DNA from 2 places in the Psychrobacillus sp. FSL K6-2843 genome. Region 2 is predicted to be linked to the other one. Evidence: a T-box and tRNA genes for the amino acid it is inferred to sense, from the RefSeq annotation. Region 2 holds a T-box; the other holds one or more tRNA genes.

Region 1 (16,671 bases), 290 kb from region 2:
TGGTATCGGTATTGTGTTAGCAGGAGGATGTGCGACAGGTACTTGGTATCGTGCTGGAGAAGGCTTAATCGGAAGCTGGATTGCTTTAGCAGGATATATGCTAATGGCTACAATCATGAAAACTGGGGTATTGGTACCTTTAAACGATAAAATAAGCTCTCCTCAGCTATCAACTAACTCAATTCCCGAAACACTTGGAATCAATGTATGGATTTTAATAGGAATATTAGTTGCTATTGTAGGATGGATTGTTTATAAAGAAGTGACGAAACCAAAAGTCTTCATTCCATCATTGAAAGCTAAAAGAACTGGGTTAGCACATATTTTATTTGAAAAACGCTGGCATCCATTTGTAACAGCAGTTTTAGTTGGCGCTATTGCAGTTTTAGCATGGCCATTAAGTGTGGCAACAGGACGTATAGGAGGGCTAGGGATTACTACTCCTTCCGCTAACATCCTCCAGTATTTAACTACCGGTGACACTGCGTTTATCAATTGGGGCGTATTTTTAGTGCTTGGTATTTTCATCGGCTCATTTATCGCAGCAAAAGCCAGCCGCGAGTTCCGCTTCAGAATGCCCGATGTTAAAACGGGTATTAATAGTTTTGTGGGTGGTAATTTAATGGGCTTCGGCGCTAGCTTAGCTGGTGGATGCTCTATAGGTAATGGTTTAGTTATGACTGCCATGATGACTTGGCAAGGTTGGATTGCTTTAGTATTTATGATTCTCGGAACATGGACTGCGGTATACTTCGTATTTGTCCGTGGACGCCAAAAAAACAAAGCAATGAAAGCAAGTGTAAAAACAGCTTAATAAGTGCGAGAGACTGCTCCTCAACCACCAATTTTAAAAATTACTTATCATAAAAAAGGAGAGATTTTATATGAAACAAGTATTAGAAGTTATGGGAATGGTTTGTCCTTTCCCTTTAGTAGAAGCAAAAGAAGCTATCGCTGAATTAAACTCAGGTGACGAGCTTGTAATTGAGTTCGATTGTACACAGGCTACTGAAAGCATCCCTCGTTGGGCAGCAGAAGAAGGACACAACATCACTAACTACGAACAGCTAAGTGATGCAGCTTGGACAATTACAGTTAAAAAGAAATAATATATTAGGGGATCCAGACACTAGTCAGGATCCCTCTTTTTCTTTTATGCTCCTAATATTACTTGGTCAAAACTAAACAGGGCCTCATTAATCTCGTATATATTATAGTTTTCTTGTTGGATAAAATACTCAATAATAACATCAAATTTATGACTTCTAGATAGCGTATAGCCTGCTTTTCCTAGTAGTTCATTTGTTTCTTTTAGATCTAATTGTAGAGCAATAGCAAAGGCAACTACAGTTTTCTTTAATGGGGTATAATCTTTGTTATTTCTGATTTTAGAAAACAGACGACGATCAATATTCGCTCTTTTGTATACTGCCACATCACTCATACCCTTCGCGTCTATGTAGCAAAGAAGCGTCTCGGAGAAGGACTTATCCATATGCTCTACCATTTCCTCTAGAGTCTGATTGGATTGCACCTCCATTAAATCTTCTTGTAGATACCTTTCCCTTCTATTCCTCCCGAAGCTTAAATCCATCTCGTCTACATAATGCTCATCGATAAATTCTTCGATAGACCTAAACAGTTTCTCACTTAATTTAAACGCTTTTTTATCAAACACAACGATATAAACAAGCATTTCATGTTTCATTAAGAAGGAACTTATCGTAGAAATTGCAACTTGTAGTGCCTGCTCCTTTGGATAACCGTATATACCGGAAGAAATTAAAGGGAAAGCAATAGATTCACATCCATATGATGAAGCTAAATCCAATGAATTTTTGTAGCATGCCTTTAGTAGCTCCTCTTCTTTATTTGAACCACCTTCCCATACTGGCCCTACTGTATGAATAATATATTTAGCTTTTAATTGAAAGGCTTCGGTCATTACAGCTTCGCCTGTAGGACAACTCCCTAGATTATTACAAGCCTCTTGTAGCCTCGTCGATCCAGCCGCCTGAAAGATTGCTCCGCATACACCGCCTCCCATTTGGAGGTCTCGATTTGCCGCATTAACAATAGCATCTACATGCATTTTCGTAATATCGTTTCGAACGATTTCTAATGGCATCCTCTCTATCCCCTTTCCCTCACGGTCATTTTCTATTAAGTTAAATGATAGACAAAACAGAACAAGTTGAAAAGTATGACATATTTTTTTATTTTATTGCAACTTTTTAAATACTCCATACGAGGATAATGTGAAAGGTGGGAAGAAATGGACATTGAAATGCTTTATTTACAGTATGTGAACGATATTTATCGTTACATCTATTCTCTGTGCAAAAATAAAGCTATCGCAGAGGACTTAATGCAGGACACGTTTTATAAAGCCCACGTCGCTTTACTTTCCAATGAAATTAGAGATATCAAGCCGTGGTTATTTAAAGTGGCCTACTATACATTTATAGATTACATACGGAAGGAAAACCACACGCAGCCTTCTAACAATATTGAAACCCAAACTATAGATACCCCCGAGACAGTTGTATTGGAGGAAGAATCATACCGAGCGCTCTTAAAGTTATTGGATCAGTTATCTCCATATGAAAAGCAGGCAATAATGCTTTGTGACGTACATGAATGCACTTATGAGCAGGCAGCTAATATATTAGACTTGAAATTAAATACAGTGAAGAGCCATTTACTTCGTGGGAGAAAGAAAATGAGGTTGTTACTGACAAAGGAGGAAACGAAAAATGGATGAATATGAGAAATTACTTGCGAACTCCAAAAGAGATTGGGAGAATGCAACTGATACAAATAAATTACAAAAATCTATGAGAAGAAGTATTTCTTCATCTAGGTGGAAATTGATTCTTGCAACCCTTACGACTGGATTACTCATTGTGCCAATCAGTTATCTTTTAACCTTTATCTACTATGCATTTGGTACAAGCTCTACAACACTAATGGATGTTGCGAGCAACACATTATACGTGACGGAACCCAACACTTCACTAGAGGAAATGGAATTTGACATGGAATTTACCCCCTTTTCTATGAAGCTAGGATTCGACCAGTATAAACGTATCGGAGAAGAGGATTATATAGCGAACACTTACACCTTACAATTTACGCTAGGGAGTCTTTCTAAAAAAGAAGTGGATACATCTCTTGAGCGAGTGGGTGCTAAACATCCTACAGAAACAAATCCTTGGTTGACCCACCCAGATAATCGCAATGAAATTGATAATTCTCGTGAATGGAAGGTTCTCGAAGGCTTACCTGATGAAACAGTAGCAGAGGCCTACATTTCGTTAAACGATGTAGTAGATGTAGAAGAAATAGAAAAACTAATGCCTAATGTAGATATCGTGTGGGCAGCTATTGATACTGGTGTAGAAGACAAAAATTTAAGTAAGGATGGAGATGTCGTTTCTCCAATTGGTTATCCTATACAGCTTGATCAAACTTATTGGTCACCTTTTAGAGATGTGGCTTCCAATGAAGAGGCTTTTATCGATATTCTCCAGTTTATCGTTAAGCATGAAGAATTAGCGACAGAAGTGTCTAGCGCTAAGAATTTAGCTCTATCTGAACGCATTGAATATATAGAAAAAAATGGTGTGAAGACATACGCAGTAGTAGTGACAGGTCCAAAACAAGACCTGCTTGGATTAAAGGATCTAAGCGTTATACGGACATTAAAAATTGGTGAGGTGAAATTATGGAATTGGTCACATTAAAACGTTTCGATCGTATATTAAACATTGCAGGCTGGATTGGAATTTTAAGTGGATTGGCTGCTCTATTTTTTCTAAACATCGGGATTTTAACAAACTTTGCTATTGATATAAATAGCCTTTACTCAATTGCAGTTGGACTTACGATTATTTTAAGCGTTTTGGCTCTATTTTCAAGAACTAGCCGATCACTAGGTGTATGGGGTATTGGTTTGGGAGTATTTCTCATGCTATTTCAAACAGTTATTTTCTTTTTAGGCTGGATGGTTATCCCGTTTCCGTAAGAAATGCTAAACTAGTTTCATGAGGAGGGATTTAATATGCAGAAGCTACAATGGGAAAAGTCCTGGGACAAAGCAGTAGCTACCCAGGATCGAGAACAAATTGAACTCATTTTTCTGAAAACGAAAGACCTGATGATCGAGGATATTCTTTTCACTCCTATTCGGGAAGCAATCAATTATAAAAAAGAGTTTCTTGTAACTGTCCTGGTACATAATTTTACCGATCAGAAGCTCATCTTTGACCAGACTCGGTTAGTCTATGCCATTGGCAACGAGATAAAGGCAAGACACCTATTCACACTAACGATGCTTATAATCCCTCCTAAAGCTAGTATGCCTTGGACATTTATATTTCCAGAAGGAAGTTATATCGCTGCAGGCTTTTTAGAAAATGGAAGATTACAAATACATTCTATTTAAAAAGGATGATTGTGACTTAAATCACGACCATCCTTTTCAATTATCTTCGTGAGTAGTTATTTCATACTCAAAATGGCTAACATTATCAAATCCTTTAACACGATATAAGAATCTTCCCATATGATCCTTGCCAGTTATATCTAAAATAACCACAATTTTTCTAGGATTGTACGAGGCTAGATAAGCGAGACTTACCTGTTCTTCTCTCATTTGGTTGTTGAGATACTTTAAATATAAGCTCCGATCATTACCAACCTTATTTATAGCGGGAGTATAAAGACTTATACTCTCCTTAGGCTCCAAACTTCCGATACTACATAAATCCTGGAAGAGTGGGTTAATAATAAAACTTAAATTGGTTAGTTCTTCATCACTTGAATTAGTCACCTCAATTGTCACGCCATCTTCGTAATGATAATATTCCCCCTGAAATAACCGTTCATTTAAATAGAGAGCTCCCAATACAAAGAGCACAAACGATATGAGAGCTCCTAAAAGGATGTAAATTTTTTTCTTCAACAAGAACCTCCACTCTAGTTACACATCTTATATTTTTCTTTTATGACAATTTTTTATAAGCTCGTCTCGTTGCATATTCTGAGCAGCCATAACAAAGTTTCAGCTTCTTTCCCTCTGGACTTTAAAACAAACGGTAAGGGCCTGCTTTTCTATGACAAATGGAGCATTTTGTAGAAAATATTTTAAACATTTTGTTCCTACTAAAACTATATCTCTGTTAATCTCTTACTTTTACTTTTTCTACACCCTGTGTAATTTTTTAATGTTGCTTCTCCAAATAATCCAATAACCCCATAGCACCAACCTCGGTGTCAATTTGGATGATTTGATATACTTCATGGTCATCAGGAATCTCTTGCCCTCTTAAATGATCCTTTACTAATGCCTGAAGTCTTTTTGCCAGCTCCTCATGGTCTTTTTGTTCTCTTTTAACGTCCTTTGCCGTTTCCAAGAATAACGGAAGCCATTCAGAAACCTGCGCTAGTCCTGCTTCTGCATCAGCAGTCATTCCAAAGTGACCATAGTAAATATAGCTTAATTTCATATTTTGGAATCGCTCGATAGCTTTTTGCATCGCCTCTGGATTGAATTGATTTGGTGAAGTGGAAGGTAGCACTAGATCAACACCATCTTTAGCTAGCTGCTCGTAACGAACTCCAACCGTGTCTCCTGAAAACATGCCATTACTGACCGGATCATAAATGCCAAAATGATGATTGGCATGACCCGGAGTATCAAAGAAGGTCAGTGTACAACTTTCTCCAATCTGTAACGTTTCTCCTTCTGCCCTGGTTAACAGTCTTTCCTCTGGAATCGCAACAATAGGATCAAACAAGTCATCAAATTTTGAACCATATACTGCTCTTGCGCCTGCAATAAGTCGCTCAGGCTCAGCCAAATGTCTGGCACCCTTTGGATGCACAACTACTTTCGCATTAGGACATTCCTGCAATAACAGGCCTGCTCCCCCAGCATGATCTAGATGAATATGTGTCACAATAATATATTTAACCTCATCTAAGGAGAATCCCAGTTCCTGTAAACCTTCCTTCAAATGCTTGACCGAGGGACTTGGTCCTGTTTCCACTATTGTTAATTTCTCTTCCTGAATGACATATGTACCTGTTCTTTCTGTTAATCCCATATCATAACCATCGATTAAATATATTCTGTCATTCAGCTTTAATGGATATCTGTTTTTCATCTTACTTCCTCCTTTTTCACTCTTAATTGTCCATCGCGGAAACTAATGGCCACATTCTAACCTCCATACTTTTGGAATAATGTAGGACTGGCTCATCGCCTTCCACCTGGATTCCCTGCTCGGAAAGCATGGTATTTACTCGAATTTCCGCCTCCGCCTGCTGTAATGGCCACTTCCTATGAAGTATGTCACAACGGAGTGGCTCCCCTTTTTTACTTAACGTATATAAGCAATAGCGCTCTGTCAGCCACTCCTCAAAACTGCCTTCTTCTGCATAGAATGGTTGGGAGATAGGACGGTAACTGCATTCTAGCTTTGCATTTACACCATGTCGCCGCTTGCTTGAATATTCGATGGTCGATTGGCTTCTAACTACCTTCATATCTGCATGCATATAAGGTAAATGGTATACCGTTCGGGCCACCTTCACGGCAAGTAAATTTTCCGCATCCAAACTAAAGAAAAACACGCCTGGCTTTCCATTTATCGTGACATAAGTTCGAACATTCAACTCAGCAAAACAATCGGTCCCAGGAACTCTTGGTGTTCCACGCAGCCTAATGTTTGTCATATGGAAAGGAACGACACCAATCCAACCTTTGCCATTAAACGAATCTAAAGGCAGTACGTCAGGTACGATTTTTCGTAAAACATTAAGATCAATAGGATAATGTACAAACAACAGGTCATTCCATGTCTGGGTCATCGTCCAAGGTAGTTTAGGGAGTGGCCAGGACCGGTGAATAGCATCCCATTTATCTTTTTTGTCCTCCATAGCTTTACTCCTTTTCTTTTACAATGTCTATTATCTCCATTGGCTGTTTTAACTTAGGAAATCCGTAGAGTTGATTGCTTACGCTAGACGGTAAAAACCATATAGCCTGGTAAGGTCTCATCCCCACCTCAATTGCTCCCCTTAGCTCATCGGAACCCCCATCTCCTATAAATAAACAATGCTCAGGATGCACATTTAGATTGTTGCAGGCAATTAGGTAGATTGCTGGATTTGGTTTACGCTCTCTCACTAGGTAAGAGAATACTACGTCATCAAAATAAGACGGCAACAAACACTTATTCCAGGCTTCTACCTCTTCTGAAGTACAATTACTAATAAGTCCAATTTTAATATCCAAGGCTTTAAAATTTTCTATCATTTTTATAATAGATTCATCTATATTCTCAAAGGCGACCGACTTAACAAATACCCTTTGCTCATGTATTATTTTGATGGCCTGTTCATCAATTGGTAGGCCGTTTTCTTTTAATATTTCTCTTAAAACACTAGGATGATCGAGATAAGTTCCGTCCATTCTTTCATTAACTCTCGCATGCCATTCTCTTTTATAGAGCGATTCCTCCAATCCAAGAGATTCTACAGAGTAGCTTGCTTTCTTACCTCCCTCTTTCCATTCCGTAATAAGTGTCTCAAACAAATCAAAAAACACCGCTTGAATCAAAAAGGTCACCCCTAAATTTTGTGAGTTACAGGTAACCTTCTACAGATTATAAGCAAAAACCTTCCTACTGGGAGATTTGAGGCCAATTATTTTGAATTTACAATGCATTCCTTTAGGGTGTATATATAGTTGATTTAATGAAAAGGAGATGTTACTTAATGGGAAATACTTCTATGTTTGATTCATACAAATTACCATCTGGCGTTACATTAAAAAATCGAATTTTAATGGCTCCAATGACAACTTATTCATCCGAGAAAAATGGCGATATATCAGATGACGAACTAATCTATTATGCTCGACGTGCTAAAAGTGGAATCGGGGCAGTTATTACAGCGTGTGCTTATGCAGAGCCACTTGGTGCTGGATTCGAATACTCAATAGGTGCTGAATCTGACGATAGAATTCCTAGTCTGAAAAAGCTAGCAAATGCCATTAAAGACAATGGAGCAAAGGCTATACTACAAATCTTCCATGCCGGGCGACAATCTAATTCGAAGGTGTTAAATGGCGAACAGCCTGTATCTGCCAGTGCTGTTGCTGCTCCACGCGACAATGCAGAAGTGCCACGCGAAATGACAGCAGAAGAAATTGAAAAAACAATTGCTTCTTTTAAAGAAGCAACGCGAAGAGCTATTGAGGCAGGATTTGATGGAGTAGAAATCCATGGGGCGAACACTTACTTAATCCACCAGTTCTTCTCTCCACACTCCAATCGTAGAACAGACAAATGGGGCGGAAGCTTAGAAAAGCGCATGACATTCCCGTTAGCAATTGTTGAGGCTGTTCAGACGGCAGCTAAGCAGTACTCAACAGAGCCATTCATAATAGGATATCGTTTTTCACCAGAGGAGTATCAGGATCCTGGATTTACAATGGAAGATTCTTTGGAGCTTGTACATGTTTTATCTGAGAAAAATCTAGATTATATTCACGTTTCCCTTGGGCATTTCTTTGGTTCCTCTAATCGTGATGAAAACGATACTACTCCACGCATTAAACTTATCCAGGAAGCAATTGGAGACAAAGTTCCTGTAATGGGCGTTGGTACTTTGGAAACTAGAGAGGACGTTGAAAAAGCATTAGAGGTGACTCCCCTTGTTGCGATTGGACGTGCACTAGTAACTGACCCTGAATGGTTTTCAAAACTGGAAAAAGGAGAAGACGACACCATCTTCCCAGCTGTGTATGTAAGCAAAAAAGAGGAACTGGACATTCCAGATCCATTATGGGATAAAATTATGCAGGTTAAAGGTTGGTTTAAGGTTGCAGACTAACATTTAAAAACGGCTCCGGAGATTAATTTTCCGGAGCCGTCATTTATCATCGCATATAAAACAAACCACCGCTAATAATCTCAATACCAACTCGAGCCGCATACTGCTCCTCGAGAGCCTTTTTCTCCATTTCGTAGCACTCTGGCTTCTCTTCTACACCTTCATAAAAGTATTCAAGTACCTCTAGGCTCCTTCGCCATCTTTCTTTTGCTTCTTCCGCCCATGTATGATCGTCGTTAGCAATAATACCGTCAATTACTGCATCTAACCGCTCTAAACCACGTAATGGCTTAATGATATATGGCAGATTAAATACATTGTCTGGCATAGCCACATCAAAACTAATTTCTTTCATCGAATCGTGGAAATCCTCCCTAACAATTCCAGTCATTAAATTTAACCCCAAGGAGAAGAGAGTTTCCTTTGTCTGATCACTATAGTAGGTAACCTTATAATTGACCCCTAACCAAGGTGTAAATATGACTTGGGTATCACTTACTACCTTTTCATACATATGGACAAATGACCCGAGCTCCTGTGCCGCTTGGAACATTTGGTTAAGCCTGTTCGAACCAAAATGGATTACCTCTCCTTTTATATCCTCTTGCAGCTTCGTTTTGTCTGTAATGAATGTCAGCTGCATAGGACTCGACTCGGCACCAGTTGCTTCTACATATTGCCAATAATACGGTCGATTCATAAGCTTTTTATCCATCTCTTCCGTCAATTGAACGACCACGTAATGGTCGCTCTCACTTAATATCGGGCAATTATTTTCTTTAAAAAATTGAAGTAAAAAATCGTGAACTTGTTTTGGGTACATGCATACCCTCCTTCCATACCCTACCTGCACTATATTGTTTTTTTATAAGTCGTTAGAATATCATCTAGTTCGCCGACTACCTTTTCAAATACATCGATTTTGGTGTAAAGCAAATCTAGAATATGCTGCTCAATCGTATCCTGAATAGCCAAATTATAGATGTGGACATCATGCTCTTGCCCTAATCTATGCACTCGCCCAATTCGTTGCTCTAGCTTCATCGGGTTCCAAGGAAGATCATAGTTGATAACATGATGACAAAACTGGAGATTGATACCTTCTCCACCCGATTCGGTTGCTATTAGCACCTGTGCCTGCTCCTTGAACAAATGCTTCATCCAATCACGCTTGTTTTTGTTGAACTTCCCGTTAAATAAAACACTTGTAATTCCCTTCGTGCTTAAATACCATTGCAGATAAATTTGACTTGCACGGTATTCCGTAAAAATAATCACCTTGTCATTTGCTTCTGCAATAATCTCATAAGCTTTTTCTGCTTTAGAGTTAACTTCAAGAGACATGAGCTTCTGCATCACACTTTGCACATAAGCAACCTCTTCGCGGTTGGTACATTTCTCCACCATGTTATTAAGCGTTAAACAGGTTGCTTCCTTGCTGCTACACATTTCCTTTTGAAGTGTAATCATAGAAAAAGCACCAGAAAACACAGAGGAAATATTCTTTAAATCGGAAATCATCTCATATGCTTCCTTTTCCTCTTTTGTAAATTCAATTGGAATTATATTCACCTTACGAGTTGTCCATTCAATTCCAGTATCCTGCCTTCTGTTTCTTACCATTACCTGATTCACCAGTTCCCTTAAATACTCATCATGCTCTAGGCTGTGTTTGCTTGCAGAAAAAGACTCCTGGAATGTCTCATAATTTCCCAAATGACCTGGCTTCAATAGAGAAATAAGATAAAATAATTCAAATACATCGTTTTGAACAGGCGTCGCTGTTAACAGCAAGCAGAATTTCTTTTTTAACCCTTGAACGAATTCATATATTTTCGTTTTATGATTTTTCAGCTTGTGCGCCTCGTCAATGATGATCATGTCATAATTTTGAGCATATATGAGTTCTTTATGCGGACTTTTTTTGGCTGTATCCATGCTCATAATGACAATGTCATTGTGGTCAAGGGAATAACTCTTTTTGTATGGGATGGCAGGTATATGAAATTTGAAATTCATCTCTTCCACCCATTGATTAATCAAAGATGCTGGTGCTAGTATTAGAGCCTTTTTAACAAGTCCCCGTACCATATATTCTTTCAATATTAAGCCTGCCTCAATCGTTTTACCCAGACCTACCTCGTCCGCTAAAATTGCTTTCCCATTCATACGTTCAATAACTGTCTGCGCCACCTCTAATTGATGGTTTAAAGCCTGAAGATTTGGCAAATACTTTGGAGACTGAAGTCCCGTAAACTCAGTTATTAAATTATTTTTTACTATGTCATAGCTCATATTATAGAGATTCCAATTATCCCATGACTCTTCATTTTCCAATCGTTTTGTTAAGCCTTCCTTCCAGGAAGACGATCTTTCAATCAACATAAAAAACACCTCACAGCAAATCATTTTTCTTAGATTGCCCAAATGTGAGGTGTGTATGATTTATTTTCGAGAATATAAAATATAAAGACTCTCAAAATGGAAAATTCATTCTTAAAATAAACTATCTATCGTGTTTTCTCTTCCCTTTAAAGCTTCCCATGTTCTATGTACTGTAAAGTTTTGAGCTAAAACGTTAGATCTTTTGGTTATCTCATCTGGATATCCAAGTATTTCTAGCAATTTTATAGCATTTCTTGAAATAGAAGGCCCATCATGAATTTTATAATCAAATTGTACTTCTCCACCTTCAACCTTTTCCCTAAAGTGATAATTATCATATATACTTTCCGCTATTTCGGTCAGCTCGATGTCATGGGTTGCCAACAAATTTATACCTTTATTTAGAGATAGCCACTCCATAATGGAGGCCGACGCTGCTATTCGTTCAATGGTATTTGTCCCTTTTAGAATTTCATCTATAAACGAAATACAAGGCTTTCCTCCCGTTATGAGGCGAATAATTCGCTGTAACGATTTTATCTCAGCAATAAAATAGCTGTCACCATTCAACACATTATCCTGAACCGCCATAGAAGTTACGATATAACTAGGCTTCATAGTCCAGCTTTTTGCAATTGCTGTATTGATTGTTTGTGCTAGGATGGCATTAATAGCCACAGCTTTAATATATGTAGACTTCCCAGAAGCATTAGAGCCTGTGATAAGCGTAGATTTCTTTAAATGAGAAGAATTTAAAACTGGCTTTACTAGAAGAGGATGCGCCATTTTTTCAAATGTAAGTACCTCTTGGTCTGTAAAAGTAGGTGTACAGTATGTATCTAATGTATTACGGTAATAACTGACTGCTATTGCCGCATCAAGCTTTCCTACTAAAGTCCAAACTTCTTCATATTCCTTTTGGTGAGCAGAAATTGTTTTGAAAATCTTATTATAGGAAATAAAATCTAACAAAAAGAGGATACGCACGTATTCTAACAATAAATCAAACTCACCACTTCCTCCACTTCCTAAGGTTGCAATTCTGTTAAAGGTAACTACCTTTTTTAAAGGCTGAACACTTTTTTTTAGTCCATCTATATATGGCATTAGCATCAAATCTTTAATAGAAGCTATTCGCTTACCAGCAATTATAATAGCAGCAGCATACCCCACCGAATGAAGGTTATTTTCTATCTTTGTCTTGTTTCGATAATAAATGATTCCATTTAAGATCAGTGAGCCTATAAAACTTAATATTCCATATTTAATACTTATAAATAGGAAAAGTAGAGAAGCTATGGGCAGAAGTGCAAGGATTACGTACATATAAGTATTTTTTATTTCAAACTCTTTGAAGTCAAAGAAATAGGAAGATGAATTTGTATAGTTTTCTTTGCCAAGATCAGAAAGTATTAGAAGTATTTTTTCTCTCAAGTTTACGTTTTCTGTAAGTAGCGAATACAATGCTTCATTGCTTTCTTTCTTGTTTGGGTCGATTGCTCGAAGCTCATTAAATAAGTATTCCTCCCCTACAGATAATTGAGTGTAATTTAGCTTTTTGAAAACCTCATTCATTCCTAAATCAGCCCACGTCAGCTCATCCACACCATCATAAACTTTCAATTGTTTTTTCTCATTAAACCAATAGGAGGATATGGAGTTCAAATCTGCTTCTGGTGAGGAAAATATACCAGAAGCCCATTCTTCTCTAAACTTCTTTAATTTCTTTCTTTCTCTAGTAAGTAAATAATAAAAAATGAAGGCAATTACCACGATTGCGATAATGAAAAATGTACTCATTAATAGCCCTCCTATTAAGACTGTTCAGACCTCAGCTTATTCACTTCATCTGTCCAAGCTTTAATTTTTTGATGGATGCGATTATATTCGTTTTCCACCGTCTGTTTTTTTGATTCACTTAAATCATCATTCCACTTGGATAATGTGTCTTTTCGTTCCTGCACCTTAGTTTGTAGTGCTTCTGCTTGATGTGCTGATATTATTTCTTCCGTTTCCATCCATGTCACCATTTGACTCAATCGATTCCGTTCATTGGAAATGGCAAAAGAAAGGGAAAGCGAAATTTTACTAATATCATACTGCGCATTAGAAATAGCAAAACCATTGGGTGCATTTAATTGAATATAAGCCACATCTAAGACACTTGGAATAACCCACTTTTCTTCGATACTTTTATTCAATTCGTCGCTATTTTCAGCAGAAATATATTCTCCTTTTCCCGCTTCAGCTACAGCCTTTAATTGATCTTGACCTTTTTGGTCTACATTAAAGCCAACAATATTTACTTGACGGTTTTCATTTCCTTTAGCAAACTCTTCGGCCTCTTTAATAGGATCCCCGTCGCATGTCTCTGCTCCGTCACTAACAATATAAACAGTTAATGCACCTTCAGAATTCTTACTTGCTTCATTTGCTGTTTTTATTGCGGCAGCTAATGGAGTCCATCCTTTTGCCGCGACATCATCCACTACAGGATCAAATTTATCCGTACTATAAGACTGCATTGGATAAATCTCATCTATCTTTGTACAAGAAAGTTCCTTATCTTTATCCTCCTGTGAACCTTCATGGCCATAGACATAAAGAGAAACTTCACTAGAAGCTCCAATCGTCTTTGCAAAACGCTTCATAGCAGTTTTTGCTATCCCCATCTTTTGTTTGCCATCTACGGACAATAGCATACTTGAACTTGCATCGAGTAATAGTATCGACTTTGGTGTAACTTCCTCATTACTTCCACCTGAGATTGTTTCTTTAGTAGGCTCAGGTAAATATGGTTCATTTAAAACGGCTACATAATTCATCTGTTTATCTAACAGATCACTATACACAGTGCTACCGAAATAATAGAGAAGCATTTTAAATAATGTTTCCTCATCTTTTATCATGTCCGTAGTATTTTTAAGCTCTTCTTGTTCATCTAGTGTTAGCTCTCTTGCATCCTTTGGCCAACTGGATGTTTCGTGTTCAAAAGAATAGTCTAGTGCGAACAAACCTGGCTCAGAATTCTTCCATTCCTCTAAATCTGTCGGAATAATAATTTTTTCAATTGCGAGGAGTTTTTCTTTTTCAGTGTTCTCCTCTTCTGTTACTATTTTTTGATTGTCACTTATTTTTTTATTTTCTTCACCTGCTTGAGATTCATTCGAGCAAGCTGATAGGAACAATATGAGCAACATAGTTAATAAAGTAAATAGTCGATTCATGAAATTCCTCCTTGCTTTTAAACTTACTTATAATTCCATACGTAACATAATGGAAAAATGTTTCATTTAAGAGAAGAAACAACTTTTATTATTACGGATATAACCTTAAAATTTGTTTTAGAAGAAAAAGGAGGTTGCTTTTATTTTTTAAAAATGGTATACTAGTTCTTGTCTTGTTGCTAGTACAGTAACATCATATGGAGGAATACCCAAGTTCGGCTGAAGGGATCGGTCTTGAAAACCGACAGGCGGGTCATACCGCGCGGGGGTTCGAATCCCTCTTCCTCCTCCATTTTTATTTACGTTGTTTGTAAGTGTAAAATATAGTATACTAGTTTATAATGCGTAGTTGATTTAAATTTCAACTCTTTCTTATTGTCGCGGGGTGGAGCAGTTCGGTAGCTCGTCGGGCTCATAACCCGAAGGTCACAGGTTCAAATCCTGTCCCCGCAACCAAATGGTCCCGTGGTGTAGCGGTTAACATGCCTGCCTGTCACGCAGGAGATCGCCGGTTCGATCCCGGTCGGGACCGCCATTTTTTTGTAAGCAAGCAGTTCCTATGCAACTAAGTGATATAACATACATATTTTGTATTATACTTAACTGACTATGAGATACTAAGCTTCGTTTACTTGATACAAATTTAGGCTCAGTAGCTCAGTCGGTAGAGCAAAGGACTGAAAATCCTTGTGTCGGCGGTTCGATTCCGTCCTGAGCCACCATTTATGTTTTAATATGCGGGTGTAGTTTAGTGGTAAAACCTCAGCCTTCCAAGCTGATGATGAGAGTTCGATTCTCTTCACCCGCTTCCAATAAAAAGAAGACCTATTGATGCAAAGATCAATGGGCCTTTTTTTTTGTCGTTTCTTTTTCAATTTCTTTCATTCGTTGGAATAATAACTCCTTGTTAGGACAAGATAGTAGGAGAAAATGATGAGAGGCGGTAATGACTATGACTACAGAATGGTTTGACAGAGTAACAGAGGAGCTACAGGATCATTTGAATTCGATTTGCGAGCAGTACGATCAAGTCGGCCACATGAACATTAATCGCGCCTCTAAACATCCGCGAATTGAATTTTTTGTTAGTACGTTAGAGGATGAGCGAGACTATTTTTGCACTATTCTATTTGATCCTTATAATGAAGAGTTCTATGTTGAAAGTTTCGATGTTGAACTTCTCCAACCTACCAGAATAATGTTAGATGACATTACTGATATTATAGAAGCTGTTCATGAAAGCTTTCACGAATTTCTTGAAGATGACAGTGAAAGTGAATTAATTTATTTGGATGATGATGGTGACAACGATGACGATGATGATGACGATGAAATCATGTTAGAAGAAATTGATGTGGATTGGGAAACACCTGAGGTTACTGCATTTTTAATAGATGATAATATTGAGGTAACATATCAGTTCGGTATAGACAGTGCCAATGGCGATGGTGTTCTCCGTAGAAGAAATCGTAGCTGGGTAGATGATGAGGAGTTCGTCGATGAAAGTACCTTTACTTTTAAAAAAGATGAGGCAAGTACAATTATAGCTATGATCGCAAGCCATATGGATAAATTAATCGGATATGATGAAATTATTGATCTTTAATTATTTTACATCTTCAATTGGACAAGTGCCAATTGAAGATGTTTTATTATGTGTTAAATAATCAACCACTGTCTTACTTTATCCTCAAATATATTTGCACCTATGCCAAGAAGATCCTCTTTTACATACATTGTCAATCAATTATCACTTCAAAGGAATAGATTGTCGTTGATTTGTACTCATTCCCTGCTAGTAGAATTGAGGAAGGAAAATGAGGATGATGAATGGAGTCAGGTGGACCTTGTGTTTCTAAGCATACACCTAAATAGTTTCTTACCTGTTCTCCTCTCATTGTTTCAGAGCCAGCCAAGTTATTTCCAGAATAGAGGACTACTGCAGATTCTGTCGTTTCTACTATTAGTTTGCGACCACTTTCCTTTTCTGTTAATACGATTGTGCCAGAATTATCTTCCAATAGAAATGGATGATCATAACCGTGACCTACTAGCATAGTTTGAGGATGAACCGAGTCTACTCCATCAGCAATTTTACGAAACTTCCGAAAGTCAAATACAGTGTCATCTACTGGAACTAAATTTCCAGTTGGGA
Region 2 (16,671 bases):
TAAGTATAGAAGTAAAACTTTGAGAACCAGAAAGACTTACCAAGCATTATAAAAGTAGTCGATAATTATATAGATTCATTAGGAAACATGACTAAAAACTTAAAACTATTTAAAGAATATCTCTTTCTTAAAATAGTTTTAAGTTTTATTTGATTAAAGTGTTGACTTATCTTTGAAACCTTGATAATATAGAGAAGTCGTCAAAACAAGACGAAAAAAACACATGAACATTGAAAACTGAACATGCAAAACGTTAAGACATATAGCATCAAACAACTTCGGTTGTATTGACGCAAAACAATTTTTGACATCATTTAATGATGATGCCAGCAAAACAAAATGAGCTTTTTAAGTTCTCTATTATGGAGAGTTTGATCCTGGCTCAGGACGAACGCTGGCGGCGTGCCTAATACATGCAAGTCGAGCGGATGATGAAGAAGCTTGCTTCTTCTGATTTAGCGGCGGACGGGTGAGTAACACGTGGGCAACCTGCCCTGTAGATTGGGATAACTCCGGGAAACCGGGGCTAATACCGAATAATCCATTTCCTCACATGGGGAGATGTTAAAAGACGGTTTCGGCTGTCACTACAGGATGGGCCCGCGGCGCATTAGCTAGTTGGTGAGGTAACGGCTCACCAAGGCGACGATGCGTAGCCGACCTGAGAGGGTGATCGGCCACACTGGGACTGAGACACGGCCCAGACTCCTACGGGAGGCAGCAGTAGGGAATCTTCCACAATGGACGAAAGTCTGATGGAGCAACGCCGCGTGAGTGAAGAAGGTTTTCGGATCGTAAAACTCTGTTGTGAGGGAAGAACAAGTACGAGAGTAACTGCTCGTACCTTGACGGTACCTCATTAGAAAGCCACGGCTAACTACGTGCCAGCAGCCGCGGTAATACGTAGGTGGCAAGCGTTGTCCGGAATTATTGGGCGTAAAGCGCGCGCAGGCGGTCCTTTAAGTCTGATGTGAAAGCCCACGGCTCAACCGTGGAGGGTCATTGGAAACTGGGGGACTTGAGTGCAGAAGAGGAAAGCGGAATTCCAAGTGTAGCGGTGAAATGCGTAGAGATTTGGAGGAACACCAGTGGCGAAGGCGGCTTTCTGGTCTGTAACTGACGCTGAGGCGCGAAAGCGTGGGGAGCAAACAGGATTAGATACCCTGGTAGTCCACGCCGTAAACGATGAGTGCTAAGTGTTAGGGGGTTTCCGCCCCTTAGTGCTGCAGCTAACGCATTAAGCACTCCGCCTGGGGAGTACGGTCGCAAGACTGAAACTCAAAGGAATTGACGGGGGCCCGCACAAGCGGTGGAGCATGTGGTTTAATTCGAAGCAACGCGAAGAACCTTACCAGGTCTTGACATCCCGCTGACCGGCCTAGAGATAGGCTTTTCCCTTCGGGGACAGCGGTGACAGGTGGTGCATGGTTGTCGTCAGCTCGTGTCGTGAGATGTTGGGTTAAGTCCCGCAACGAGCGCAACCCTTGATCTTAGTTGCCAGCATTCAGTTGGGCACTCTAAGGTGACTGCCGGTGATAAACCGGAGGAAGGTGGGGATGACGTCAAATCATCATGCCCCTTATGACCTGGGCTACACACGTGCTACAATGGACGGTACAGAGGGTCGCAACCCCGCGAGGGTGAGCTAATCCCATAAAACCGTTCTCAGTTCGGATTGTAGGCTGCAACTCGCCTACATGAAGCCGGAATCGCTAGTAATCGTGGATCAGCATGCCACGGTGAATACGTTCCCGGGCCTTGTACACACCGCCCGTCACACCACGAGAGTTTGTAACACCCGAAGTCGGTGGGGTAACCCTTTTGGGAGCCAGCCGCCGAAGGTGGGACAGATGATTGGGGTGAAGTCGTAACAAGGTAGCCGTATCGGAAGGTGCGGCTGGATCACCTCCTTTCTAAGGATATATTCGGAATACAGATCTTTATCTGTATCTTAACGTTTTGCAGTTCAGTTTTGAGTGTTCATTTTTATGATGAGCATTTAAATTGTTCTTTGAAAACTGGATAAAACGACATCAAAAAAGAAACAAACGCAAGATATTCAAATTGTGATCACTTACGTGATTGCAAGTGTAGTACTTTTAACTTTTAGGTTAAGTTAATAAGGGCGCACGGTGGATGCCTTGGCACTAGGAGTCGACGAAGGACGGCACTAACACCGATATGCTTCGGGGAGCTGTAAGTGAGCTTCGATCCGGAGATTTCCGAATGGGGAAACCCACTGCCCGTAATGGGGCAGTACATTTGCGTGAATACATAGCGCATCTGAGACACACCCAGGGAACTGAAACATCTAAGTACCTGGAGGAAGAGAAAGAAAATTCGATTCCCTGAGTAGCGGCGAGCGAAACGGGAAGAGCCCAAACCAAGAGGCTTGCCTCTTGGGGTTGTAGGACACTCTATACGGAGTTACAAAAGAATGAGTTAGATGAAGCGACCTGGAAAGGTCCGCAGGATAGGGTAAAAGCCCCGTAGTCCAAAATTCATTCCCTCCAGAGTGTATCCTGAGTACGGCGGAACACGTGAAATTCCGTCGGAATCCGGGAGGACCATCTCCCAAGGCTAAATACTACCTAGTGACCGATAGTGAACCAGTACCGTGAGGGAAAGGTGAAAAGCACCCCGGAAGGGGAGTGAAATAGACCCTGAAACCGTGTGCCTACAAATAGTCAAAGCCCGTTAACGGGTGATGGCGTGCCTTTTGTAGAATGAACCGGCGAGTTACGATTACATGCGAGGTTAAGTTGAGAAGACGGAGCCGCAGCGAAAGCGAGTCTGAATAGGGCGAATGAGTATGTGGTCGTAGACCCGAAACCAGGTGATCTACCCATGTCCAGGATGAAGGTAAGGTAACACTTACTGGAGGTCCGAACCCACGCACGTTGAAAAGTGCGGGGATGAGGTGTGGGTAGCGGAGAAATTCCAATCGAACCTGGAGATAGCTGGTTCTCTCCGAAATAGCTTTAGGGCTAGCCTCAAACGTTAGAATCTTGGAGGTAGAGCACTGTTTGGACTAGGGGCCCATCCCGGGTTACCGAATTCAGACAAACTCCGAATGCCAATGATTTATGTTTGGGAGTCAGACTGCGAGTGATAAGATCCGTAGTCAAGAGGGAAACAGCCCAGACCACCAGCTAAGGTCCCAAAGTATTTGTTAAGTGGAAAAGGATGTGGCGTTGCTTAGACAACCAGGATGTTGGCTTAGAAGCAGCCATCATTTAAAGAGTGCGTAATAGCTCACTGGTCGAGTGACGCTGCGCCGAAAATGTATCGGGGCTAAACAAATCACCGAAGCTGTGGATTGATACCTTTGGTATCAGTGGTAGGAGAGCGTTCTAAGGGCGTTGAAGTCAGACCGGAAGGACTGGTGGAGCGCTTAGAAGTGAGAATGCCGGTATGAGTAGCGAAAGATGGGTGAGAATCCCATCCACCGTATGACTAAGGTTTCCTGAGGAAGGCTCGTCCGCTCAGGGTTAGTCGGGACCTAAGTCGAGGCCGATAGGCGTAGACGATGGACAACAGGTTGATATTCCTGTACCACCACCCCACCGTTTGAGTGATGGGGGGACGCAGTAGGATAGGGTAAGCGTGCTGTTGGTTATGCACGTCCAAGCAGTGAGGTGTGAGTGTAGGCAAATCCGCACTCTGTAACATTGAGCTGTGATGGCGAGGACTTAGTCCGAAGTTCCTGATTTCACACTGCCAAGAAAAGCCTCTAACGAGGTGGGAGGTGCCCGTACCGCAAACCGACACAGGTAGTCGAGGAGAGAATCCTAAGGTGAGCGAGAGAACTCTCGTTAAGGAACTCGGCAAAATGACCCCGTAACTTCGGGAGAAGGGGTGCTCTTTTGGGTGTATAGCCTAGAAGAGCCGCAGTGAATAGGCCCAGGCGACTGTTTAGCAAAAACACAGGTCTCTGCAAAACCGTAAGGTGAAGTATAGGGGCTGACGCCTGCCCGGTGCTGGAAGGTTAAGAGGAGTGCTTAGCGCAAGCGAAGGTGCGAATTGAAGCCCCAGTAAACGGCGGCCGTAACTATAACGGTCCTAAGGTAGCGAAATTCCTTGTCGGGTAAGTTCCGACCCGCACGAAAGGCGTAACGATCTGGGCACTGTCTCAACGAGAGACTCGGTGAAATTATAGTACCTGTGAAGATGCAGGTTACCCGCGACAGGACGGAAAGACCCCGTGGAGCTTTACTGTAGCTTGATATTGAATTTTGGTGCAACTTGTACAGGATAGGTAGGAGCCTTAGAGCCCGGAGCGCCAGCTTCGGAGGAGGCGTCGGTGGGATACTACCCTGGTTGTATTGAAATTCTAACCCATACCCGTAACCCGGGTAGGAGACAGTGTCAGGCGGGCAGTTTGACTGGGGCGGTCGCCTCCTAAAGTGTAACGGAGGCGCCCAAAGGTTCCCTCAGAATGGTTGGAAATCATTCGAAGAGTGTAAAGGCAGAAGGGAGCTTGACTGCGAGACCTACAAGTCGAGCAGGGTCGAAAGACGGGCTTAGTGATCCGGTGGTTCCGCATGGAAGGGCCATCGCTCAACGGATAAAAGCTACCCCGGGGATAACAGGCTTATCTCCCCCAAGAGTCCACATCGACGGGGAGGTTTGGCACCTCGATGTCGGCTCATCGCATCCTGGGGCTGTAGTCGGTCCCAAGGGTTGGGCTGTTCGCCCATTAAAGCGGTACGCGAGCTGGGTTCAGAACGTCGTGAGACAGTTCGGTCCCTATCCGTCGTGGGCGTAGGAAATTTGAGAGGAGCTGTCCTTAGTACGAGAGGACCGGGATGGACACACCGCTGGTGTACCAGTTGTTCTGCCAAGGGCATCGCTGGGTAGCTATGTGTGGACGGGATAAGTGCTGAAAGCATCTAAGCACGAAGCCCCCCTCAAGATGAGATTTCCCATTACGCAAGTAAGTAAGATCCCTCAAAGACGATGAGGTAGATAGGTTCGGGGTGGAAGCGTGGCGACACGTGCAGCTGACGAATACTAATCGATCGAGGACTTAACCAAATTGTTTGTTTCCATTAATGATGTCTTTTATCCAGTTTTGAGTGAACAACTCAAGAGGATTTCAAAACACAAGCAGTGCTAGGAAACGAGCGAAGTTGACAACGCAATGCGCAGTGGATTGAAAGCCGACAAGTCTAGTGATGATGGCGAAGAGGTCACACCCGTTCCCATACCGAACACGGAAGTTAAGCTCTTCAGCGCCGATGGTAGTTGGGGGTCTCCCCCTGCAAGAGTAGGACGTCGCTGGGCACTATAGGAAGTCGTTACCGAGTAATCGGTGGCGGCTTTTTTGTATTAAGAGAAAAAGGCCGAAGGCAATCATCATTATCTAAGCAAGTGTGCGAGAAAGCAGAGGGGCAAAGAGTTCGAGGAAGCAAGGAAGAGAGGCTCGGAGCGTATAGCATACGCGAGAACCGATCGGCTGCGGCTGACAAAGAAATCTGCCGTCCATCTGGTTTCGCAGCCGAGCCGATGGTAGTTGGGGGTCCCCCTGCAAGAGTAGGACGTAGCTGGGCACTGGAAAAAGTCGTTACCGAGAAATCGGTGACGGCTTTTTTGTTTGTTCCATAAAGAAATTAGAAGTGCCGAAGGCACCTAACCATTTCTAACTAAGCAAGTGTGCGAGAAAGCAGAAATACAATTTAGAATACAATTTCAAATTAGATTAATTTTAAAGCTAGAGGACATTCCACTTCTTCGAAGTAAAAGAAAAATAAGATATCTCTTGTAAATATAATAAATATACAACTCGTCATAAAAGTCAGAATATATATATTATTTATCGATTCTTGACATGCCCTGTGACCGCTGATAACCTTGTAATAATATTTAAACAGAGGAGGAAGTCAGCGTAATGTGGGAATCAAAATTTCAAAAAGAAGGTTTAACGTTTGACGATGTTTTATTAGTTCCAGCTCAATCAGAGGTTCTACCAAAGGATATTAACTTATCAGTACAATTAACTTCAAAAATTAAGCTAAATATTCCTGTAGTAAGTGCTGGTATGGATACAGTTACAGAAGCGAAGATGGCTATTGCTATGGCTCGTCAAGGTGGACTGGGCATTATTCACAAAAACATGAGCATTGAGGAACAAGCAGAACAAGTGGAAACAGTTAAACGTTCAGAAAATGGAGTTATAACCGATCCTTTCTACCTTACACCAACTCACCAAGTTTATGATGCAGAGCATTTGATGGGTAAATACAGAATCTCTGGTGTGCCAATTGTAAACAATGAAGAAGAATTGAGACTTGTAGGGATTATTACAAATCGTGATTTACGCTTTATCCAAGACTACTCTTTACAAATATCCGATGTAATGACTAAAGAAAAATTAGTAACTGCTGCTGTTGGTACTACGTTAGAGCAGGCTGAAAAGATTCTTCAACAATACAAAATTGAAAAATTACCGATAGTGGATGACAATGGCATTCTAAAAGGTCTAATTACTATTAAAGATATTGAAAAAGTAATTGAGTTTCCAAATGCAGCAAAAGACCATCATGGTCGTTTGCTAGTAGGGGCTGCGGTTGGAGTAACGAAGGATACGATGATTCGAGTGCAGAAATTAGTAGAAGCACAGGTAGATGCAATCGTAATTGATACTGCTCATGGACATTCTAAAGGTGTTATTGAAGTAGTGAAAGAAATAAGAGCAACTTATCCAGATTTAGATATCGTTGCTGGAAATGTTGCAACTGGTGAGGCAACAAAGGCACTATTTGAAGCAGGGGCAGATGTAGTAAAAGTAGGAATTGGTCCAGGTTCTATTTGTACAACTCGTGTGGTGGCAGGTGTGGGAGTACCACAAATTACTGCAATCTATGACTGTGCTAACGAAGCTAGAAAGTCCGGAAAAACGATCATTGCAGATGGCGGTATTAAATTTTCCGGAGATATCGTGAAAGCATTAGCTGCTGGTGGACATGTAGTAATGCTTGGTAGTTTACTTGCAGGAACTACAGAAAGTCCAGGAGAAACAGAAATCTTCCAAGGTAGACGTTTTAAAGTATACCGAGGTATGGGTTCTATCGGTGCTATGGAAAAAGGTTCTAAGGACCGTTACTTCCAAGAGGATGCAAAGAAATTAGTACCAGAAGGAATTGAAGGGCGTTTGCCATACAAAGGGCCACTATCTGATACGATTCACCAACTTCTTGGTGGGGTTCGTGCAGGTATGGGGTATTGTGGTACAGGCACTCTAGAGGACTTACGTGAAAAGGCCCAATTTATACGCATGACTGGCGCTGGCCTACGTGAAAGTCATCCTCATGATGTACAAATTACAAAAGAGGCACCAAACTATTCTATCTCTTAATAAAGAAACTTTCGCACCCATTCACCGTCTATATATAGGCCGAATGGGTGCTTTTTTAAAGTGTTATGCACCTAGTTCAAAAAGTATGATAAAATGAGCAGTGATAATAGAAAAAGTGGAGGTACAGTAGTGAAGAAATTTTGGAAAACAACAATGGTAAAGTGGCTAGTACTTCCGATGTTGCTTGTGTCTTTAGTAGGTGTAATACCAGCTACCACAAAAGCAGAGGAAAGTTTGAATTTAAATGTGGACGCTGCAATCTTAGTAGATGCGGATTCCGGAAAAATTCTTTATGAACAAAATGCAGATGCAGCTTTAGGTATTGCGAGTATGACAAAAATGATGACGGAGTATCTTCTTTTCGAAGCAATTGAAGAAGGTAAAATCTCATGGGACCAACAATATTCAGTAAATGAATATACATATAAAATTTCTCAAGATCGTCGTTTAAGTAATGTACCTCTACGTGAGGATGGTACTTATTCAATTCGTGAATTATATGAAGCAATGGCTATCTATTCTGCAAATGCAGCAACTATTGCTATTGCAGAAACTATTGCTGGAACAGAAGAAAATTTTATAAAACTAATGAATGAAAAAGCTGGAGAAATGGGCTTAGAAAATTATAAGTTTGTTAACTCTACTGGTTTAAATAATGCTGATTTACAAGGGATGCATCCAAAGAGTACAGGGGCAACAGACGAGAATGTGATGCCTGCTAGCTCAGTAGCAAAATTGGCTTACCTTCTTATGAAAGACTACCCAGAAGTTTTAGAAACAACTAAAATACCTAAAAAAATCTTCCGTGAGGGTACACCGGATGCTATTGAAATGAGTAACTGGAACTGGATGCTACCAGGATTAGTTTATGAATATCAAGGCGTAGATGGTTTGAAAACAGGAACAACAGATTTTGCTGGTCACTCCTTCACTGGAACTGCTGAAAGAAATGGTATGAGAGTAATCGCTGTAGTGATGAAAGCAGTAGATGCTAATGGAAAGGGAAGTTATAAGGCTAGATTTGATGCAACTAGAGCTTTGTTTGATTTTGGATTTGCTCAATTTACTAAAGTAGAGCTAATACCAGCAGGATATAAAATTCCTGACCATGAAACTCTAGAAGTAAATAAAGGAAAAGAAGACAAAGTTGCAATTGCAGTCAAAGAACCTATTTCTATGATGATTAAATCTAGCGATAAAGATCTGTACAAGCCTGTATTTACTCCAACAAAAGACAAGTTAGAAGCTGAAGTTAAAAAGGATACAGTTGTAGGAACAGTACACCTTGAAAAAACAGAAGGCACTGATTACGGTTATATTATTGGTGACCAAGCAAGTGTCGATGTTGTAACAACAGAAGCTGTAGAAAGAGCTGGTTGGTTCAGTTTAATGTTCCAAGGTATTGGCAAATTCTTTAGCGGCTTGTGGGATAGTACGACCGACTTTGTAGGCGGATTATTTTAATAAATAAGAAAGCATGTGCAAAGTGTTACTAGTTAACCTAGACTTAGACACTTGCACCACCTTCTTACTATACTTAAGCACTGAAACTCAATTAGAGTTGTCAGTGCTTTTTTGTATAGGAAAGAAATTAAGAATGCTTGATTTTTATTGCCTTCATTAGCTCATGTATGGTTGTCGAAATATTTGAGAACTCTAATCCACCGAATCCTAATACCAATTTTGGGTGAGTTTCTTCTATGGGAAAGGTTATATACTTATTCAGACCATAGATTTGAATATTTGCTTGTTGAGCAAGGGCAACCAGTTCCTCTTCCTTCTTTTGTGTATGAATGGTCAATAAAAGATGCATTCCTGCCTGTTCTCCAGAAAGGGTAACAGCTGGCTCATATTCTAAAAGAGACTTCGTAATAATTTCTAGCTTTCTTTTATAAATTTTTCTCATTTTATTTAGATGCTTCCCGAAGTGACCGTCCTCCATAAACTTTGCAAGTATATATTGGTCCATTCGTGGGACAGTAGCTGAATAATAGTAATATTTCGCCTTGTATTGCTTTATAAGTGGTTTTGGAAGTACCGCATAGGCGATCCTTAAGGAAGGCATCAGAGACTTAGAAAACGTGCTTAAATAAATTACACGGTCGTTTTGGTCCATTCCTTGTAAAGAAGGAATTGGTTTACCAGTATATCTGAATTCACTGTCATAATCATCTTCAATAATATAACGTTTCTCATGTTGATAAGCCCAGGCTAGCAGCTGACTTCTTCGTGAAGCTGACATAACAGAACCAGTGGGAAATTGATGAGACGGAGTGACATACATAACAGTTGCATTAGTGTTTTCTAACTCCTGAACGACTAATCCCTCATCATCTACCCGGACAGGCACCGATTTTTCCTCATGCTCTAAAAAAAGATGATGAGAGAGTGGATAACCAGGGTTTTCATAGCCATAGACTGCCTCATTTCCAAGGAGGCGTATGAGTAGTGGCATAATCTGTTCTGTTCCTGAGCCTAAAATAATTTGTTCGGGTGTACTTTTTACACCACGAGATTGATAAAGGTATGAAGATATTTGCTGTCTTAGTATATAGTCTCCCTGAGGATGTCCAAGCTGAAGAAGCTCTTTATTTTCTTCATGAACCAAATCCCTTGCATATTTTCTCCACAGTGTAAAAGGAAAGGAATCCTCATCTATCCTTCCCGGAGAAAAATCCAAATGGTAGGATGGAGTTTTTTCTTCTTTAACAATTTGAGAATCTTCTATTTCGATCAAAGCAAGCTCCTCAATATTTTGAACAAAATATCCCCTTCTAGGTTCTGAATTTATGTAACCTTCTGCTAGCAGCTGACTATAAGAAAGCTCAATTGTAGTTTGGCTAAGATCAAGATAGTCAGCAAGCTTTCTTTTAGAGGGAAGCTTATCTCCTTCCTTAATATTGCCTTGTACTATGGCATCTTTTATAAATTTATATAGTTGTTCATATAATGGGCTGTTTGAATTTTTTTCTAAAGGAAACATGAGGAAATCCATAGTATCATCCAATCTGACCACTTTCATTTTAGTGTTTCTGGCGCTTTTCATATGGTCATATATCATTATACTAAATTTTATAACAGTTAGGAGGTATTCAAGATGAAAATACATATGACAGGTACTGAGATAGTAAAAAGAGGTATGGCAGAGATGCAAAAAGGTGGAGTTATAATGGATGTTATTAACGCAGAGCAAGCACGAATTGCGGAGGCAGCCGGTGCTGTGGCTGTAATGGCATTAGAACGTGTACCCTCTGATATCCGTGCAGCAGGGGGAGTTGCTCGCATGGCCGATCCACGCATAATGGAAGAGGTAATGGGTGCTGTAACGATACCAGTCATGGCAAAAGCTCGCATTGGACATATAACGGAGGCAAGAATTTTAGAGGCAATGGGTGTGGACTATATTGACGAATCAGAGGTGCTGACACCAGCCGATGAAGAATTTCATTTGCGTAAAAGTGAGTTCACAGTGCCATTTGTTTGTGGGTGTAAGGATTTGGGAGAGGCAGCTCGACGTATAGGTGAAGGGGCATCAATGCTTCGGACGAAAGGCGAACCAGGGACAGGTAACATTGTAGAAGCAGTTCGCCATTTACGAAAGGTTAATGCACAGGTTAGAAAAATTGTGCATATGAACGAGGATGAACTAATGACAGAAGCAAAAAAATTAGGAGCGCCATATGAGATTTTATTGCAAATCAAACAAAAAGGAAAATTACCAGTAGTAAACTTCGCAGCGGGAGGAGTTGCTACTCCAGCAGATGCTGCGCTTATGATGGAACTTGGAGCAGATGGAGTGTTTGTCGGATCTGGAATATTCAAATCTGATAGTCCAGAGAAATTTGCCCGTGCTATTGTGGAAGCAACTACTCATTATCGCGATTATAAATTTTTAGTGGATATTTCAAAGGATTTAGGAATCCCTATGAAGGGAATTGAAATCTCTCGATTAACAGATGCAGAACGTATGCAAGATCGAGGTTGGTAAGATAGTGAAAATTGGAGTAATGGCTCTTCAAGGAGCTGTCATGGAACATATTCGTTCGGTAGAAGAATGCGGCGTAGAGGCAGTATTGGTCAAAACAAAAAGTGATCTTCAAAATATAGATGGTTTAATCTTTCCAGGTGGCGAAAGTACGACAATGCGCAAGCTTATAGATCGCTTTGATTTGCTAATTCCTTTAAAACAATTTGCAGAATCAGGCAAGCCAATGTTCGGTACATGTGCGGGCCTTATATTATTGGCAAGGAATATCCATAATCAGGATTCCCATCATATTGGTGTATTAGAAGCTACTGTCGAAAGAAATTCCTTTGGCCGTCAAGTGAATAGCTTTGAAACTATTTTAGAAATCCAAGGAGTAGCAGCTGACTTTCCTGCTGTTTTTATAAGAGCTCCCCATATTGTGGATGTAGGGAAAAGCGTAGAAATACTTGCAACTCATGAAAATAGAATTGTAATGGCTAGACAGGACAATATATTAGGATGTTCCTTCCATCCTGAATTAACGAACGATCATCGTATAACTGCCTATTTTATACAAATGGTTCAGGAATCACTTGCCAAACAGGTCAACCTATAGTAAAGTATGATTAATTTCATGAATTAAAAAACGATGATAGGAAGTAGTAACAAGTAAGTTTTTTTTAGAGAGTCAGCGGTTGGTGGAAGCTGATAAAGACCCTTGTGAATCCGTCCTTTGAGTTGCGCAGCTGAAAAATAGGTAAGCTGTGGCCGGTTGAAAAGCCGTTATTAGACAAGTGGATCTGATCATGTGTCAGTTCAATCAGGGTGGCAACGCGGGTAGCTCTCGTCCCTTTTTTTAGGGATGGGGGCTTTTTTGTCGTTATTTAATTAATGGTTGGTTAAAATTGTCGAAATATTAAGAGGAGGAATTCATATGTTAGATGTAAAATTTGTACGTGATAATTATGAAGAAGTGAAAGCTAAACTTGCGAAGCGTGGAGAAGATATCTCTGAGTTCGATCAATTTCTTCCTTTAGACCAAAAGCGTAGAGAATTAATAGCAAAAACAGAAGTATTAAAGGCAGAAAGAAACGAGGTTTCTCAAAAAATCTCTCAAATGAAACGAAACAAAGAGAATGCTGATGATTTAATTGTGCGTATGCGTGAGGTTGGCGATGAGATTAAAGCGTTGGATGAAGAGCTACGTCAAGTAGAAGAAAAGTTTGACTACATGATGATGCGTATTCCAAATATTCCGCATGATGACGTTCCGGTTGGTGACTCCGAGGATGATAATGTGGAAATCCGTAAGTGGGGAGATGTCCCTTCATTTGATTTTGATACAAAAGCTCACTGGGATATCGCCACAGATTTAAAAATAGTGGATTTTGAGCGTGCTGCAAAAGTAACTGGAAGCCGTTTTGCATTTTACCGTGGTCTAGGTGCAAGATTAGAGCGCGCGCTATGGAATTTCATGATGGATCTTCATTCAGAAGAGCATGGCTACGAGGAAATGCTTCCACCTTATATGGCGAACCGTATGAGTTTAACGGGCACTGGTCAGCTTCCAAAGTTTGAAGAGGATGCTTTCCTAGTTAACGAGGAGGATTATTTCTTAATCCCAACTGCTGAGGTTCCAGTAACCAACTTCTACCGCGATGAGATTTTAGATGGAGCAGAACTTCCACAAGCGTTTACTGCATTTAGTGCTTGTTTCCGTTCGGAGGCCGGTTCTGCAGGTAGAGATACACGCGGACTAATCCGTCAGCATCAATTCAATAAAGTAGAGCTTGTACGTTTTGTAAAACCAGAGGATTCTTACGAACAGTTGGAGCTTCTAACAGGACATGCAGAAAAAGTGCTACAACTTTTGGGTCTTCCATATCGAGTGCTACGTATGTGCACTGCCGACCTTGGTTTCACTGCTGCTAAAAAATATGATATTGAAGTATGGTTACCAAGCTATGGGGAGTATAAAGAGATTTCTTCTTGCAGTAACTTTGAAGACTTCCAAGCTCGTCGTGCAGGAATCCGTTTTAGAAGAGAACCGGGCGCTAAACCAGAGTTTGTACACACATTAAACGGAAGTGGACTAGCAATTGGGCGCACAGTTGCCGCTATCCTAGAAAATTATCAGCAACCAGATGGTTCTGTTAAAATCCCAGAGGTACTACAACCTTACATGGGTGGCAAAAAAGTTATCCAATAAACTAAGAAAAGCGCAAGCGCCTATGTCTGCCCCGACAAGCAAATGGGGAAAGCGAGGAGGCAGTTCCTCAGCCCCCACAGCTTTATCCCATTTGACCTCGAGGGGCAAGGCGGTGGAGCTAGACAAAAAGAAAAGCGCAAGCGCCTATGTTTGCTCCGACAAGCAAATGGGGAAAGCGAGGCAAACAATTTAAAAAACTTCTGTTTAGAACCAAAAATGCTCAGAGCTCCTGGCGTTTTTGGTTCTTTTTTTTCATTCGTAGCTCTCGAAAAAAAGTGGTTAGTAAATTACCGCAAGTCTCTGCAAGAACTCCCTCTGTTACCTCACAGACATGGTTAAATCTATTGTCATTTAATAGCGTATATAATGAGTCTACACAACCCGCTTTAAGGTCTCGAGCACCATAAACGACTCGTGGGATACGCGATTGCAATATTGCTCCTGCACACATAGGACAAGGTTCTAGAGTTACATAAAGAGTAGTTTCCTCTAGTCTCCAACTCCCGATTTTGGCACAAGCTTCTTGAATAGCCAGTAGCTCAGCATGGGTTGTCGCATTCTGTGTTGTCTCTCGTAAATTGTAACCTCTCGCAATTACCTCATTTTTATGTACGATAATCGCACCTATAGGGACTTCTCCTATTGTAGCTGCTTTCTTTGCTTCTTCAATTGCTAAATTCATATAATACTCGTCCATTTGGAGTCAACTCCTTACGCGTATTTTAGCATGTTTTGTATGTCCCTTGCATAATTTAGTTTGAAGGAGTGATGGTATGAATTATGTAGTGAAAACTGGTGATAGTTTATACTCTATTGCCAAGCGTTTTGGAACGAGTGCGGCTACTCTTGCCTCTATTAATGGTTTACCGGATCAAGATGTATTGGTTGTAGGTCAGGCGATTGTTCTACCCTCCACGCCAGATCCAAACAGACCCTCTATTGAATCTAATTTATATGTTGAATGGTATACCGATGTCCCCTCGGAAACAGTGATTGAAAAAGTAAGAAATGTAGCTGCAGAACTAACTTATATGATGCCCTTTGCTTTTGACGTTAAAAGAGACGGATCGTTAACTCCAATGAATTGGGGAAGCTTGTCGGAGATAGCAGAAGAAAACAATGTTGAGACGGTTATTGTATTGACCAACATTGAAGAAGGAGCATTTAGTGACACGCTTGCCAATACAATTTTTACAAATGAAGAAGTTAAACAAAAGGTATTTGAAGAATCCGTGAAGGAGGCAAATAAAAGGGGTACAAATCATCTACACACTGATTTTGAATATATAAATCCCAATGATCGTGAGAAGTATGTACAATTCTTAAAAGAATTCCGTGAGTTTGCCCCTAGTTTTATTTTTTCTGCTAGCCTTGCTCCGAAAACTAGTGCCAATCAACCTGGTAAATGGTATGAGGGACATGACTATAAAGCCCTTGGCGAGGTTTTAGATTTTGTTGTTATTATGACCTATGAGTGGGGGTATAGCGGTGGCCCTCCAATGGCAGTTTCTCCAATAGGTCCTGTAAGAGATGTATTAGAATATGCAATTACAGAGATACCTTCTCAAAAGGTAATGATGGGTCAAAATTTATATGGCTATGATTGGACTTTGCCTTATAAACCAGGTAATCCTTTTGCTAGGGCGATAAGTCCACAGCAGGCTATTCAATTAGCCAGAGATCGAAATGCTGCTATTGAATATGATGAAGAGGCACAGGCACCGTTTTTTAATTACTGGAGAGACGGGAAAGAGCATGAAGTGTGGTTCGAGGATGCAAGATCTATTCAAGCAAAATTTAATCTGTTAAAGGAATTAAATTTATTGGGGATTTCCTATTGGCATAGTGGCTTTGACTTCCCTCAAAACTGGTATCTTCTAAATGCTACATTTCGTATCAAGAAAAAATAGGGGATATTTGTCTTTCTTTGGAAAGACAAATATCCTCTATTTTTCGTTATATCCCTATGCTAAAATAGAGGGTACGACTTGAAAATTTAGAGTGAGGTTAGAGATATGTCTATTCCATTTATAACGGTAGAGGGTCCAATAGGTGTTGGTAAGACCTCACTGGCTAAAGCAATTGGTAATACTTATCAATTTGAATTGTTAAAAGAGATCGTGGATGAAAACCCCTTTTTAAATAAATTCTATGAAGATATAGCAGAGTGGAGCTTTCAAACAGAGATGTTCTTTCTATGCAATCGCTATAAGCAATTAAGCGATATTGAAAAAAAATACTTATCGAAAGACACCGCTGTTGTAGCGGATTATCATATTTTTAAAAATCTTATCTTTGCTAAACGCTCCCTAAGTAAGGAGGAATATGAAAAATATGAGGCAATTTATCATATTTTAACGAAGGATATGCCAGTTCCTAATTTAGTTATTTATCTGGATGCTAGCATAGATGTGTTAGTAGACCGTATTGATTTGCGTGGGAGAGAGTTTGAAAAGAAAATTAGTACAACCTATCTGGAGCAGCTTTCTTCCGATTACCGAATGTTTATAGATGATTTTGAATTAAAGCATCCAGAAATACCGGTTATCCGCTTCAATGGAGATGAAATGGACTTTGTTCAAAATAACCAAGATTTACAGATAATTTTAGAAAAAGTAGATGAAACACTACATAGAAGGAGTTTATAACATGAATTTAAGAGAAAAGTATGGCATACCTTCCAATGCTGTAATAACAATAGCAGGAACTGTAGGAGTAGGTAAATCTACTATGACTAAGATGCTTGCTGAAGCACTACACTTTAAAACCTCTTTTGAAAAAGTAGACACTAACCCTTATTTAGATCGTTTCTATGAGGATTTCTCTAAATGGAGCTTTCATTTACAAATCTATTTCCTAGCAGAGCGTTTTAAGGAACAAAAGAGAATGTTTGAGTATGGCGGAGGTTTTATTCAGGACCGTTCCATTTATGAAGACACAGGGATTTTTGCACAAATGCATAAAGAAAAAGGAACAATGGACCCGGTAGACCATGAGACATATACAAGTCTTTTCGAAGCGATGGTTATGACTCCATACTTTCCACATCCGAACCTTCTCATCTATTTAGAAGGATCTTTGGATGATATTATAGACCGTATTCATGAAAGAGGTCGCCCAATGGAACAACAAACTCCA

The links. The T-box of region 2 lies ahead of serS (serine--tRNA ligase). A T-box ahead of a tRNA ligase gene usually reads a tRNA of that ligase, here a tRNA-Ser.
Region 1: it encodes a tRNA-Ser, which carries the amino acid that the T-box ahead of serS (serine--tRNA ligase) is inferred to sense. The anticodon was not compared.

What each region holds. Positions count from the first base shown of each region.
Region 1 is NZ_CP152021.1:299,826-316,496, reverse strand. Features, by position in the region: gene MKY94_RS01620 (YeeE/YedE family protein) at 1-814, shown strand, start outside; gene MKY94_RS01615 (sulfurtransferase TusA family protein) at 885-1,109, shown strand; gene MKY94_RS01610 (macro domain-containing protein) at 1,154-2,128, opposite strand; gene MKY94_RS01605 (sigma-70 family RNA polymerase sigma factor) at 2,276-2,764, shown strand; gene MKY94_RS01600 (anti sigma factor C-terminal domain-containing protein) at 2,757-3,746, shown strand; gene MKY94_RS01595 (hypothetical protein) at 3,728-4,027, shown strand; gene MKY94_RS01590 (SLAP domain-containing protein) at 4,064-4,447, shown strand; gene MKY94_RS01585 (hypothetical protein) at 4,484-4,966, opposite strand; gene MKY94_RS01580 (MBL fold metallo-hydrolase) at 5,226-6,170, opposite strand; gene MKY94_RS01575 (DUF2071 domain-containing protein) at 6,193-6,945, opposite strand; gene MKY94_RS01570 (HAD-IA family hydrolase) at 6,950-7,627, opposite strand; gene MKY94_RS01565 (NADH-dependent flavin oxidoreductase) at 7,786-8,904, shown strand; gene MKY94_RS01560 (YqhG family protein) at 8,951-9,727, opposite strand; gene MKY94_RS01555 (SNF2-related protein) at 9,757-11,289, opposite strand; gene MKY94_RS01550 (hypothetical protein) at 11,401-13,089, opposite strand; gene MKY94_RS01545 (VWA domain-containing protein) at 13,104-14,516, opposite strand; tRNA gene MKY94_RS01540 (tRNA-Ser) at 14,716-14,808, shown strand; tRNA gene MKY94_RS01535 (tRNA-Met) at 14,896-14,972, shown strand; tRNA gene MKY94_RS01530 (tRNA-Asp) at 14,976-15,051, shown strand; tRNA gene MKY94_RS01525 (tRNA-Phe) at 15,163-15,238, shown strand; tRNA gene MKY94_RS01520 (tRNA-Gly) at 15,254-15,324, shown strand; gene MKY94_RS01515 (hypothetical protein) at 15,469-16,122, shown strand; gene MKY94_RS01510 (aldose epimerase family protein) at 16,256-16,671, opposite strand, start outside.
Region 2 is NZ_CP152021.1:9,909-26,579, forward strand. Features, by position in the region: rRNA gene MKY94_RS00040 (16S ribosomal RNA) at 360-1,913, shown strand; rRNA gene MKY94_RS00045 (23S ribosomal RNA) at 2,110-5,037, shown strand; rRNA gene rrf (5S ribosomal RNA) at 5,171-5,286, shown strand; gene guaB (IMP dehydrogenase) at 5,891-7,357, shown strand; gene MKY94_RS00060 (serine hydrolase) at 7,451-8,821, shown strand; gene MKY94_RS00065 (PLP-dependent aminotransferase family protein) at 8,949-10,352, opposite strand; gene pdxS (pyridoxal 5'-phosphate synthase lyase subunit PdxS) at 10,461-11,345, shown strand; gene pdxT (pyridoxal 5'-phosphate synthase glutaminase subunit PdxT) at 11,347-11,940, shown strand; T-box leader at 11,965-12,179, shown strand; gene serS (serine--tRNA ligase) at 12,259-13,533, shown strand; gene tadA (tRNA adenosine(34) deaminase TadA) at 13,754-14,230, opposite strand; gene MKY94_RS00090 (glycosyl hydrolase family 18 protein) at 14,307-15,443, shown strand; gene MKY94_RS00095 (deoxynucleoside kinase) at 15,549-16,181, shown strand; gene MKY94_RS00100 (deoxynucleoside kinase) at 16,183-16,671, shown strand, end outside.